Regions from separate parts of the Priestia sp. BR_2 genome, predicted to be linked through region 1. Evidence: predicted binding sites of a transcription regulator. Region 1 holds the regulator's gene; each other region holds the start of a gene.
The links. The regulator LexA, encoded in region 1, represses DNA repair genes until DNA is damaged. The targets are predictions, from matches to a motif close to CGAACATATGTTCG.
Positions count from the first base shown of each region.

Region 2: a site for LexA is predicted at 2,439-2,452, ahead of addB (helicase-exonuclease AddAB subunit AddB). Genes of this name have one in related genera too.
Region 3: a site for LexA is predicted at 2,160-2,173, ahead of RB298_RS04820 (DNA polymerase IV). Genes of this name have one in related genera too.

Region 1 covers NZ_JAVFHM010000185.1:45,389-49,661, forward strand. The annotation lists gene RB298_RS09580 (stalk domain-containing protein) at 1-487, shown strand, start outside; gene RB298_RS09585 (RNA polymerase sigma factor) at 620-1,165, shown strand; gene RB298_RS09590 (hypothetical protein) at 1,158-1,946, shown strand; gene lexA (transcriptional repressor LexA) at 2,037-2,663, opposite strand; gene RB298_RS09600 (LysM peptidoglycan-binding domain-containing protein) at 2,840-3,211, shown strand; gene RB298_RS09605 (DUF896 domain-containing protein) at 3,503-3,709, shown strand; gene RB298_RS09610 (hypothetical protein) at 3,868-4,273, shown strand, end outside.
Region 2 covers NZ_JAVFHM010000338.1:168,542-172,814, forward strand. The annotation lists gene addB (helicase-exonuclease AddAB subunit AddB) at 1-2,253, opposite strand, end outside; gene RB298_RS29995 (class I SAM-dependent rRNA methyltransferase) at 2,559-3,932, opposite strand; gene RB298_RS30000 (Na/Pi cotransporter family protein) at 4,143-4,273, shown strand, end outside.
Region 3 covers NZ_JAVFHM010000128.1:40,158-44,430, reverse strand. The annotation lists gene RB298_RS04825 (YolD-like family protein) at 508-843, opposite strand; gene RB298_RS04820 (DNA polymerase IV) at 840-2,111, opposite strand; gene RB298_RS04815 (PilZ domain-containing protein) at 2,323-2,676, opposite strand; gene RB298_RS04810 (tubulin-like doman-containing protein) at 2,807-4,141, opposite strand; gene RB298_RS04805 (hypothetical protein) at 4,145-4,273, opposite strand, start outside.

The DNA.
Region 1 (4,273 bases):
AAATTATATCCCTGTAAAAGCGATCTCCGAGGCACTTGGCTCGGTCGTTGAATATGATAGCAAGAATCAAAAAATTATTATCGGAGAAAAACCAGATACAACAATTATAACCAAAGAAGGAATCAAAATTAATAGCACTTCCTTTACCACAAGTGATAAGCAGTACACCGAACATAATGGAAAAGATTACGGCTCAGGTATCGTAATGAGAGAAATTAATAATTCTGAAAAAACGATCATTCTTGAACCAAAAGGAAAATATAAAGTACTAGATCTTTCATTGTTACCGATTAATATCCGTAATGATATCTCAGTAACGATATATAATGGCAAGACAAAGATAAAAGAACTTATGCTGTCGCCTAAAGATATTGGACAGCATATCGTTATTGATATTGAAGATGCAAATCAAATTGAAGTAAATGTGAAATTTCAGAAAGATATAATAGGAGATGACACTATATTCCTGACAGGTACATATAAATAATTCTTTTACAGAATCAGTTCAGTCACGCACTAATATTAGTCCATAAAGAATCTTCCCTTACCTACGGGAGATTCTTTTTTATTTTACGAAAAAAGGAACCTTTGCTCGCTTCCATGACTCTAATTAGATGAGGTGAATCGGTTGGAGCTCGAATACTTAAAGCAGATGACGGTCATGGACAGCCAGACGCTGGATAAAATCATGAATGAATATGGAAACGATGTGTGGAATTATGCGTATTTTTTGACCAAACAGCATGCCTTGGCAGACGATATTGCACAAGAAGCCTTTATTAAGGCTTATTACGGCATACATACCTTTCGCGGTCAGGCGACGCTGAAAACGTGGCTGCTTACGATCACGCGACATACGGCGTTTCGGTACAAACAGGCTTTTTTCTTTCGGAAAGTCATCCTTAAAGACAAGCTTACCGCCAGTTCGTCAAGCCGGTCAGCAGAAGCGGAATATTGGGACGAGCAGTATACGGATGAAATATGGGCAATGATTATGACTTTGCCGAGCAAGCTTAGGGAAGTATTGGTCCTGGACCTATACTATGAAATGCCGATGCATGAGATTGCGAAGCTGCTTCATATTGCGATAGGCACTGTAAAATCCAGATTGCATCGGGCCAGGAAAAAAGTACAAAAACTAATGAAGGAGAAGAACGATGAGTGAGGATAAACCAGACTGGTACAACCGTGCTAAAAAAGCTCCTTTTTCAAATGAAAAGTTCACGTCCGAAATGAAAAAAAACGTGCATAGGTCCGTGATTTTCACCGACAGCAAACCTGAACGTCGAAAGTACTTACAAGTTGGATTGGCTGGCGGGTGCATGCTTCTGATTATTTTAATTGCCTTTCAATTGCCTTATGGCGGGGACGAACAACAGAAAGCAGGGACTATGCCCCCTACTAAGGAGGAGACAATCCGGGCACAAGGCGTAACGGATGAAGGACGGTTAAACGTTATTGCAGTTGGACAGGAAAAAATAACGACATTGGGTGCACCGAGCTGCTTCGGTATCGAAACGGATCGGTCGTTTACCGGAAACTACAGCGTGCAGTATAGCACTAACCAAGTTACAAATGAAGTCACTACGCTGGAGGGGCTTACATTTATTCAACCGACATCTGCTCCGGTTGATATGATTCGCCTGCCGTTTCAAGATGCCGATGTATTTATACTCGCACCGCAATATAGGGACTGTCATGGCATACAAATCTATTCGTTCGCCGTAGAGCATGAAACGGGTAATGCCGTGCAGCTTCGATTTCAGGATGAGTCCTTGGTATCCTACTTTTCGTATTATAGACCAGGTACGACTCCCGAGGTGAAGGAGAATAAGCTTGTTCTGCAGTCTACGGAGGGACCGGGAGGCGAAGGTTCGCCGGAATATAAACCTAAGCGGATGTATCGACTGGATCTTAAGCAAGGCGTAATGGTGTTGGCAAACTAGTCAGGATTATCTTCCATTGTCTATATACAAAAAGCGAAGAGGTTACCATCCAAATAAGGAAGGTAACCTCTTATTCATAATTCTACGGAATTAGTGTACGTCCCTGAAGAGACCGATCACTTTCCCGAGAATCGTAACATGGTTCAAGCGCAGCGGCTCATAGGTAGGATTCTCCGGCTGCAATCGTACATGATCCTTCTCCTTATAGAAGGTCTTCACGGTTGCTTCATCTTCTTCTGTCATTGCTACGACAATGTCACCATTGTCCGCGGTTTGCTGCTGGCGAACGATGACGTAGTCACCGCTGTGAATGCCGGCTTCAATCATACTGTCGCCGACTACGGACAACATGAACACCTTATCGTCGCCCACGTAATGCTGCGGGAGCGGGAAATAGTCTTCAATGTTCTCCATGGCCGTAATCGGCACGCCTGCTGTGACTTTCCCGACGACAGGCACTCTGGCAATGGTGTGCGTAAACAGATTCGCGCTCTCGGATTCTTCTTGGCCAAGCAGCTCGATCGCTCTTGGTTTCGTAGGGTCACGGCGGATCAGGCCTTTCTTCTCCAAACGGTCCAGATGACCATGGACCGTAGAACTGGAAGCTAGTCCGACAGCCTCGCCGATTTCCCGGACAGAAGGCGGGTAACCCTTGCTACGAACTTCGTTGCGGATAAACTCTAAGATCGCCAGCTGGCGGCTGGAAATTTTCGACATGCCGTATCAACCCCATTTAGTAACGTTTGGGAAAATTATAACATAGAACTACCGTTCGTACAAACATAAGTTCTAAAATAAAAATAGAACAAATGTTCTTTTGGGTATTGAATCAAACAAGTGTTCGTGTTAAGATGAATCCATAAGAGAACACTTGTTTGGGAGATGATGATTCCATGTTGAAATACAGTACATACCGCAGCATTTATGAGAACGTTCCGGTGGTAACAGAACAATCATCGAAGACTTTGGGCATTTACTTGAAATCGAAGATAGCTTCGATCCCTTTGAATAAACTGTTGTTCACCCTGCTAATTGTGGCCATCTTTTGGACAGGTGCATATTCCGTTTTTGCCGGTGGGACAGAGAAGCCGACTGGAGAGAAGCAGGTGATCGTTCAATATGGCGATAGCTTGTGGCGAATTGCTTCCCTTCACAAACCTGCGGATATGGATACACGCGTATATCTGGATAGCATACGAAGAATGAACGGATTGAAGGGTCCGGACATACAGGCTGGGGAAGTGCTGTCATTGCCGGTTTGGTGATTTGACGTTGCTTCTAACCAATTGGCATTCATACTCCATATAATCATCACATACTACTGGTTACTTCCTGTTTAATTACACATCATATTCTGCTTGTCAGATTGAATCATTTACGCGTAATAGCGCGTTTACAATAGATAACTATAGATTACCTCCCCATAGACGGTATTCGTTTATGCGCATCATATGTTCCTATTTGTTCTTAGAAGAGTTTGCAAGGGCTCAGTTGCCTTGACAAGCTCTTTTTCACATGTTTAAGTTATACATGATATCGAAATTGGAGGAGAAGTCATGGACATCGATACTTTGGTAGAACGCATCAATGTATTAGCAAGAAAGAAGAAGAATGAAGGGTTGACCGAGGAGGAGCTCAAAGAACGGGCCGAGCTTCGGGAAATATACCTTAACAATATTCGCAGTAACTTTAGACAACAGCTGGAATCGATTGAATGGGTTGATGAAAACGAACAAAAAGGCGGCCCGCGATTAAAGCACTAGTCGATAACCGTTCAAGGATATATATTCAGAGGATCCGCGAACAGATCGAAGGATAGCATAATAATACTTGGGGTACCGGTCATTCGGATAATCGATTACGGTTACCCCAAGTTTATATGGTTTATAAACATTTTGATTATGAGTTCAGGGGGAACCAAATGTCACGTTCATGGGAAAGAAAAGTCAGCAAAAATATGTCGCAACTTAACAAACAGCGCAAAAAGCAGGGATTGACCTCGTATCAAGGGTCTGCGATTAATGATAAGCATGACGTGTTTAAGGGACGTAAGTATGTACTTCCGTTAGTGCTTGTTGCATTGGCCGGTTTGTATGCGCTTCTCGGAACGGCAACTTCACAGGCAGCCGGCGGAAGCAATGATGTATTGAATTGGGTTGGCGTCAGCTTGTATATCCTGTTGGCGCTCATGATATTTCTCCGCAAGCCTTATTTGAAGATTGAGCGGGCTTCCGTGTCGACCATGAAGTTCAACCGGGAACGCCGTCTGGCCGTATCGGATATCGAGAAGATCAAATTGGCTTCGGGTTCCGTCGTGATCCAAGGCA
Region 2 (4,273 bases), on a different contig from region 1:
ATCCGGGATCTCCTCCCCATTCCTCCAGTCGCGAAGCCGGCCCGCTAAATAAGCAAGCGTCTTGTCTGGACGGACCGCATAACCCTCCTGCTCAAGGGCCGATTGCCCGGCATGCGGCCTTGGAAACAAAGGCTCCTCTTCCAGCTGGAACATCAGCTTCAGATGCCGCACCACCTCGGATGGAAGTAACGGCTTGCCTTCATCATCCGCCGCAGGGTAGCTGACCCACAGCTGTTTGCTGGCCGAAGTCAGCGCATTGTAGATCAGAAACCGTTCATCCAGCAGTCTTCGGGATATGCTCGGGGCAAGCTCCAGCCCGCGGTCTTCAAGATGAGCCCGTTCCGGCTCCGTCAGGATGCCGTCATCCTGGAACTGGGCCGGGAGCACGCCGTCGTTAATGCCGAGAAGGAATGCATATTTCACCCCGCCCGTCCGCGTCCGGTCCATGCTGCCGATGAGCACCTGGTCCAGAGACGGAGGCACAAGAGCCATTTTCATTTCCGTAAGTCCCGTACCCAGCACGCCGGTAAACAATTCGGTGCTTAGCTTCTCCGCGCCCATCATCTCGACGATTTGGTCGAGCAGGCCGAGCACGGCACCCCATACCTGGCGATGTTCCCGGGCTTCCTCAGGACGCCCGGCATCCAGTGCGGCCCGGCTTAACAGCTCCAGCTTCTCGGGCACAGCGCACTCCTCCAGCAGCCGATAGACCGCGGTGCTCTGATCCATCGCGCTCGCAGCCTTTTTCATCCGCTTCTCGAACGCATGCAGCGGTTCCGTTATCACCTTCCTGGCGTACTCGATCGCCGCCATGCCGTCCTGATTGCGGATCTCGCTTTCCCCCTCTTCTAAAGAAAGGCTTGGAACTCCCTTCCAGGGACGGCCGTCCGTCCAGCGCGTGCCCTGGATTCCGGAGGCCAGCACATGGTTCTCCAGACGGTCCATGTCCTCACGGGTAAGCGAACCGTCCAGCGGCAGCAGCAGATCCGTCTTCACGCAGCGGAATACGTCCTCATAACGCCACTGGCGACCGATGACATCAAGCGCAGAGCGAATGAACTCGACCAGCGGATGGTGAAGCTCGCTCCGCTTCTGATCGAGAAAATAAGGAACGCCGTATTCCCTGAACAAAGGACCCATCAGATGCTCATAGTCCCCCATATTCCGGACAAAAACAGCCATTTCGCGGTATCTTGCCCCTTCCTCCTGTGCCAGCCGCAGCATTTCGCGCAGAGCTCCTTCGATTTCGGCCCGGCGATGGCTGGCAGCGTGTAAAAGCAGACCTTTCCTCCCGCGGTTTGGACTGCTCGCTGTGTCCGGGCCTTCATCCGGCTCCGCCCAGCGTCTCTTCCGATCATAACCGCGCTCAAGATGGGCAAGCATGGGAGATTCCTGAAACCGCGGCAGAACATCGGGATGAAGAATGCGGTGCTCCGCCTCCAGCCCGATCTCATCGATAATCCCTTTGAGCTTTATGTACGTCACCGCAGTAGGATGAAAGAGATCCAGCTCATGCGGAACCGTCCCGTTCCTGTAAGGCTTGTCCAGCGTCAGCGCGATCGTCACTCGCTTGGCGTGTGCGATGATCTCTCGCAGCACCCGGTACTCCTGCGGCGTAAAGCCGTGGAAGCCGTCGATCCAGATGTCGGCACGCTTGATATATTCCGATTCGGCCACACCCTCAGCCAATGAGGCCAGCGTGTCTTCCTCATCCATGTAAAACCGTGAAATTTCAAGCTCGAAATCGCGAAAGACCGTTACGATGTCCTCCAGCTTCCGCCGCAGCATCGGTGAATTCCCGGAGCCCGATACCATCTGTCCCAGCTGCTCCTCCACGCATGAGGCGTCAATGCAATAGCGCTTCATTTCCGTGTACAGCTCGCTCAGCTTGCCGACAAAGCCATGCTGCTCTCCCGAGGCGCCGAACATGTGGAGCTCTTCCTTGCGCCTCCGCAGAATTTTATACAGCAGCATCCGCTTGCCTTCCTCGCTGATCGCCACTTTAGCGGCTCCGCCGGTTTCCTGCATGACGCGGTAAGCCAGACGGCGGAAGCTTAGCACCTGCGCGCGCATCATGCCGCGAATGCCTCCCGCATTGACGAGCGCGTGCTCCGCTTCATAGGACCCTTGCTCCGGAACGATCAGGATCATCGGATCCCCCTTGGGATTATGCTCCAACCGTTCGATCATCTCTTGGCGGATCGACGTGCTCTTGCCGCTGCCCGACCTGCCGATAACAAATTGAACGCCCATGCTATGCCTCCTTTACATCTTGCCGAAAGAGACTCATTCACCTTCAAAACCAGCTGCTGATCCGGTGAAATCATGCCCTTTGAATCTAGTAGTTCAAGATCAAAAATGTATGTCAAATCTTGCGTGATGGTTCGACTCTATCAAAAAAGATGCTGATTACTAGTATAACATAAGTCCTGATTGGTGGAACATACGTTTGGATTTCATTCCCATTCCCAACGATTTCGGACATATGAAAAAGGACCCTGCCATCGTGGTTATCCACCATAGCAAGATCCTTTACATGAACCGCCAAACTGGGGTGTCTACAGTTTTGATTTGCTGCGCACTTCAAAGACGGCGAATTTCAAATAATGTCCCTCGTCGACCCCAAGAATTTGCGGATGGTCCTTGCCGGCCGCACGCCATTCCACCAATCTCAGAATTTTGCCGGCATCCTTCGCCGCATCCTGGATCGTCTCCAGGAACAAATCCGGCCGCATATGGTACGAGCAGCTTGCCGTAACCAGATATCCGCCCTCGTTGACCAGCTTCATGCCGTGGAGGTTGATGTCCTTGTACCCGCGGCAAGCCCCCTTGACGGCCGACCTGGTTTTGGCAAACGCCGGCGGGTCCAGAATGACCACGTCCCAGGATCGCCCCCCGCCCGCGGTCAACGGTTTCGAGGTATCCACTTTCTGATCCCCTTGGGCACGCAGCTCGCGCTCTTCCAAACCCTTTACCTGGCTGCGCAAATATTGGAAGGCGTCATCCACCACAAATTCCACGCGATCCTGGAATCCGTTCAATTCCGCGTTCTCTTTGGCACTTTCGATGGCATGCTCCGATATGTCGAGGCAGGTGACTTTCTTGGCGCCGTACTTGCATGCATGCAGCGTGAAGCTGCCCGTATGCGAAAAGCATTCCAACACCGTTGCGCCGTCCCAATACGGGAACGTAACTTCTTTTCCGCTTTTGTTCACCGGCAGGGTCTTCGTCTCACCTTCCCGCTCCACGGCCTGTAGCGTAATCCCGCTCCGGCTTCCCCAACCGGTCATTAATGGTTTGATGGATGCCCGGTTCTCCCGCTGATCAAAGAAATATCCGGTCTTCTGGCCCTCTTCGATATCCACTTTGATCTTCAAGCCGTTCTCCGTCACGACGACGTGGCGGGGACACTCCCCGTAAAGAGTTCCCTTGCGCTGTTCCAGCCCTTCCAGTTCCCGGATGGAAACGTCGCTGCGCTCGTAAATTCCTTTCGGCTGTACCACTTCGACAAGCGCCTCCACGATGTCCGCACGGCATCGGTCCATGCCCAGCGTCAGTAGCTGCACGACCAGCACGTCGGCAAAACGGTCCACGATCAGCCCCGGCAGGAAATCAGCCTCGCCGTATACCAGCCGGTAAGCATTCTCGCCTCCGATAAACCGCTCCCGGTGTTTCAGGCATTCCTGGAATCTGGCCGCGAAAAAAGCCTTGTCCATCGCCTCGACCGGTTCATACGAAACGGTGCGCACGGTGATTTGTGATAACGGATTGTAATACCCGGAGGCGAGAAAACGGCCTTGGTGATTGAACACCGATACGATATCGCCCGGCTCGGGCTCGCCCTCGACAGAAGCAATCTCGCTTTTATACACCCAGGGGTGCCCCTGCTCCAGTCTCTTTTTTCGACTGCGCTCCAAAATAACCGATGGCACTGTATTTCACTCCTTAAAGTTATCCCCTGGTTTATTGCAATTAGGCATGCATGTCCGCCAAGGGTCATATACGTAATTAAGAAAAACGTCGACCGACGTGCTTTCACAGTTACCCGACCGCGTGAAGAGATCGTTTTCTTGCGATGACCGATGACTTTCGGCTTTGCTGGAAACTGCGCTCCCACCTTATTTTACAAAAAGGAGAACATCATGCTATCCACGCTCTGGTTTCCCGTCTGCTATGGTCTTGTCCTGTTCCTGTTCGGCATGAAGGTCATGGAGGTCGCCCTCCAGCGCTGGGCCGGACCGCTCTTGCATAAGTGGCTCCACAAAGCGACATC
Region 3 (4,273 bases), on a different contig from region 1:
CCAGGCAAGGACCTGCAGATAAGAATATGGTAAGAATCAAAGCTATGCTGTTCAAATCAAAAGCAACGGCGGAATTTCATTAGAATTTGAGGGCTTCTATCTATTTCAAGTATTTTCCCTTAAACGATTCTTATGTTTCGAATTGCAGTACTACTGAAAATGGATCAGAGCTAAACCCACTTTGTTTTATATTAATGACGATACCCTGATATATTGAGGTTGCTAAAGACCTTAATCTGGTCATGACAGTCCCTTCATTCTCGAAAAAAAACGCCTCAAAATAATGCTGAATAATTACAGAGATAAGATGACGCAAAATGACGCAAAATGAATCATATTAACATGAGACAAATAGAGACAAAATGACGCATATATAAAAGAGCCCTTATAAATCAAGGGTTCTTTAATCAGATCGTACATTGTAATATATGAGTGAAAATGAGACAAAGTAAGGCAAAAAGAGACAAAAAGAACGCCTATCAGCTTTATGCCGACAAGCGTTTCTATTCAATTTCTGCTCACTGAAGTAATTTCATCGACCTTAATCCATTGCCAGTCACCTTCTGTTATAGATAATTTGATCTCTCGTCTGAAAGTATGGATTAAAACCACAATACCCGTTAGCTCCGTATTTTCATATTCATCAAATAACCTTACGGTAAGAGTTCGGTGTTCATAGAAAGATTCGGCCAGAGCTTGTTCAATCAACTCTATCTCCTGCGGATCCAACGTTGGCCGATCTTTCCTGCCTTCTTCCAACTGCCGGCGAATGATCGTTTCTCTATGTTCAGGAAGCATCATCCGGCTTGACTCCCATAATCCGTTGCCGTCTAATTTTGTCATTTATAATGTCCTCCTATTTTAGCCGATCGATCAAGTGCTTGACCGGCTGCCGTCATAGATACAGCTCGAATCACGATTGAATTCCCGTATTTCTTTTTCAACGCATCGGTTGTGCGTTCGAGTGCCATCTGTCTCTCCCGACCAGTATCAAACAGCGACATCTGATATTCATTGTCCGGAGCGAGTTGGGTCAAACTAATTCCGACGCGCCGGATCGGTAGTCCATCCCAATGCTCTTCCAGCAGCCTGCAGGCCCAACGATATACCTGCATGGTAATGTTGGATGGGTCCTCCATCTTCATTTGCCTGGAGAATCCGGTGGGGCGATCATAATCGGCCCCCATGCAACCGACCGATACAACATGACCCATGAAACCAAGTGCCCTGCAGCGTTGGCAGACCAACTCCGTAAGTTCTAACAGCACGACCTTAATCTCCTCAATTTTGCTGTAATCCCGCGGCAAGGTCATCATGTGACCAACGGATTTAGGGGCGACCTGGTGGGTCCCCGGCCGTACGGGGCTGTCATCGATGCCGTTTGCGATCCGCCAGTATAACTCGGCCTGGATGTCCGAGTTTTTTCCAAACTTGCGCCTCATCATCTGCTTGAGCTTTCCAAGAGACGTCTGAGCTATACTTCCGATCGTTGGCAACCCCATTACGTTAAAGTGGCGTGTCATCCGGCGTCCCACCATATACATGTCGCTAACCGGAAGCTTCCATAGGGTTTCAGGTAGCATCTCTTTCGTGAGAGTGTATATGCCGGAAGGATTTTTCTTGGCGTAATTGTCACAAGCGGTCTTTGCAAGTATCTTGTTCTCGGCTATCCCGAAGCGAATATACACCCCTGTCGCAGCCATGACATGTGTTTGGATCAGATGGGCCAGCTCCTCAGGAGCGTTAGCATGGAGATGCATAGACCCAGTAACATCCAAAAACTGTTCATCAATACTGAACGTTTCGACAAGGTCTGTATACTGCTTGTAAATGTCTGTGATGAGCATCGCCACATCAATATACCTTTGCATGCGTGGCCGTATCACTACAAGCTCAGGGCACTTTGCATAAGCTTCACCCAGTCTATCCTCCGTCTTAATACCTTTGGATTTGGCTATAGGGCATGCAGCCAGAACAACGCCTGAGCGCCTTTCTGGATCACCAGCAACCACCAAGGGACGGTTTTTATATTCCGGGTGCTCGGCTTTTTCCACACTGGCGTAAAAAGATTGGCAGTCCACCAACATAACAACACGCTGCCGTGACTTCAATCCATACCCCTCCTTCAACACAACAGGAACATTCGTTTGTATTATATGCGAACATTAGTTCTTTTATCAATGTAAATTTCAGCCATCATCTAAACTTATGCGTACAAAAAAAGGTCCTAAAATATCGCATCTGTAATTAAAAAAACCGCCATTTATTATGGCGGCTGGTTTCAGACTATACATCATGCTTTCATCATCGAATGTACATCGATCATTTTCTATACTTGAGCTGTTCTCTCATACATTCCTGTACTATTTTACATCTTTGTTGTTCATTAATTAATATGTATTTAGCTGAGACGATACCATCATCAGAAACACGCACAACCTTAGCGTAAAAGGTAATCGGCTGCCTGTTTATATAGAGGATACCTTTTACACGATCCTTGATAACAAACTGCTCATCATGGGCAAGAAAAGCAATTCCTCCCCCACTCAAATCAATTATTGAATGATTAATATACGTCTCGTCATCCTTAGATATGGACACCACTGATCTATATGGAACTCTGAAAAATTCCCGTTGATACTGTAGGTTTGTTCTATTTCTATTTAATTGAGTCATTGTTACTCTCCTCTCCCTCGGTATACCCTAAGATATCGTCAAACCTATCCGTATTTTTAATACGGAGTATTTCACACCACAATGTAAGAAAAAGCAGATCATTAAATCTGCTTTTTCTACAAGGTACGTATTATTTTTTAAATGGATTCTTAAATGGGTTGTTTGCCGGCCTAGCTGAGCTTTCTTCAGAGGATGCAGCAACTTGTTTGGAGAATGGATTTGAACCTACTGGTCCGCGCTTTCCTCCAATACGGTTCTGTGATTCAAGCTTGTCTCCCATATTAAATCCGGAAGCTTGTCGTTCTCTCGCTTCTCGTTCACGCTGAAGCTGCTCTGCTTCTTGGCGTAGATTTTTTGCTCTTTCTGGTAGTCCAGCCATATTAGCCATTGTATATACGATGGCATGTCGCTTACTGCCAGAGGTAGCCGATCCAGGATAAAAATTAATATGAGGCAGTTCTTTCTTAATTTCAGTACGAATGATCTCCAACGTATCCTGGTTCAGCTCTGATTCACGTTCGCGTGGCATTACAACAACGAGCGCCATGCTCCGCATATCATTCTCATAGTCAAACCCATTAGCCAATACGTTTTTACCACGATATGTACTGATGATCTCAGCGATCAGATCGTCTTTATTTTTAAATTGATCCAGATCAATCTTCTTCTTAGCAAAAGTGATAACTCCACCGGCCAATAAGATGTGATTGTATAAATCTGCTGCATCGACAGTATAGTCACTTTCCAGGCTAGTCAATACACTCCATTCATGAAGGATGCTGGCTACTTTATAGTTACTGTAGTAGTCCCAGGTTATCCCTTGGACTTCAGGATCCTGGATGTGATCATTCACTATTTTTTCATTGTCGAGGATTATTAGTGATTCAAGCAATCTATAACTCCGACCATTATCATCTGTTTCAATCTCTCCTAATTTAGGAACAAGCTCTGCCATTGCGTTATATGCATTCAGACTTTCAACTTCGTTTGGACGAGGCAGCGTCGTTATTGCAATAACTGGCTTACCAAGGTATCTACTAATGGCATCCGTAAGCTCGTTGATCGAACCTGTACCGGTCCCTCCCCCCATTGAAGCAACGACAAATATAACATCTACTTGATTCATTACTTCAGCAATAGCATCAAAAATACGTTCACCATTCTCTAAGAAGGCTTGGCGGCCAGTTTGTGGATCCTTCCCCACACCCTTCTCATAGCCAACCAGAGGATATTTAAACCGAGAAGCAATATTCTTCAGGTTTTTCATGTCACCCAGATTAGAATTGATTGCTATGCATGGATATACTTGCTGATCATTCTTTGGATTTTTAATACTAGCTAATGCATCAACGATCTTACCGCCACCCTGTCCTAATCCTATGAACCCAGCGTTAATGCCTGCTTGAGCATTATTTTGGGTTACAAATCCTTCTAATGGCCATAAATTATCAACTTTAGCTATCATATCTTATACCTCCGCATCTTCTTTACTAACAGCATTTACAATGATACTTCCGAACATGATAGACGGATCGCTATCAATTAGCTCACCAAGATAGTCAGCAGCCTCTTCCCCATATTTCGTAAGAAAAAATTG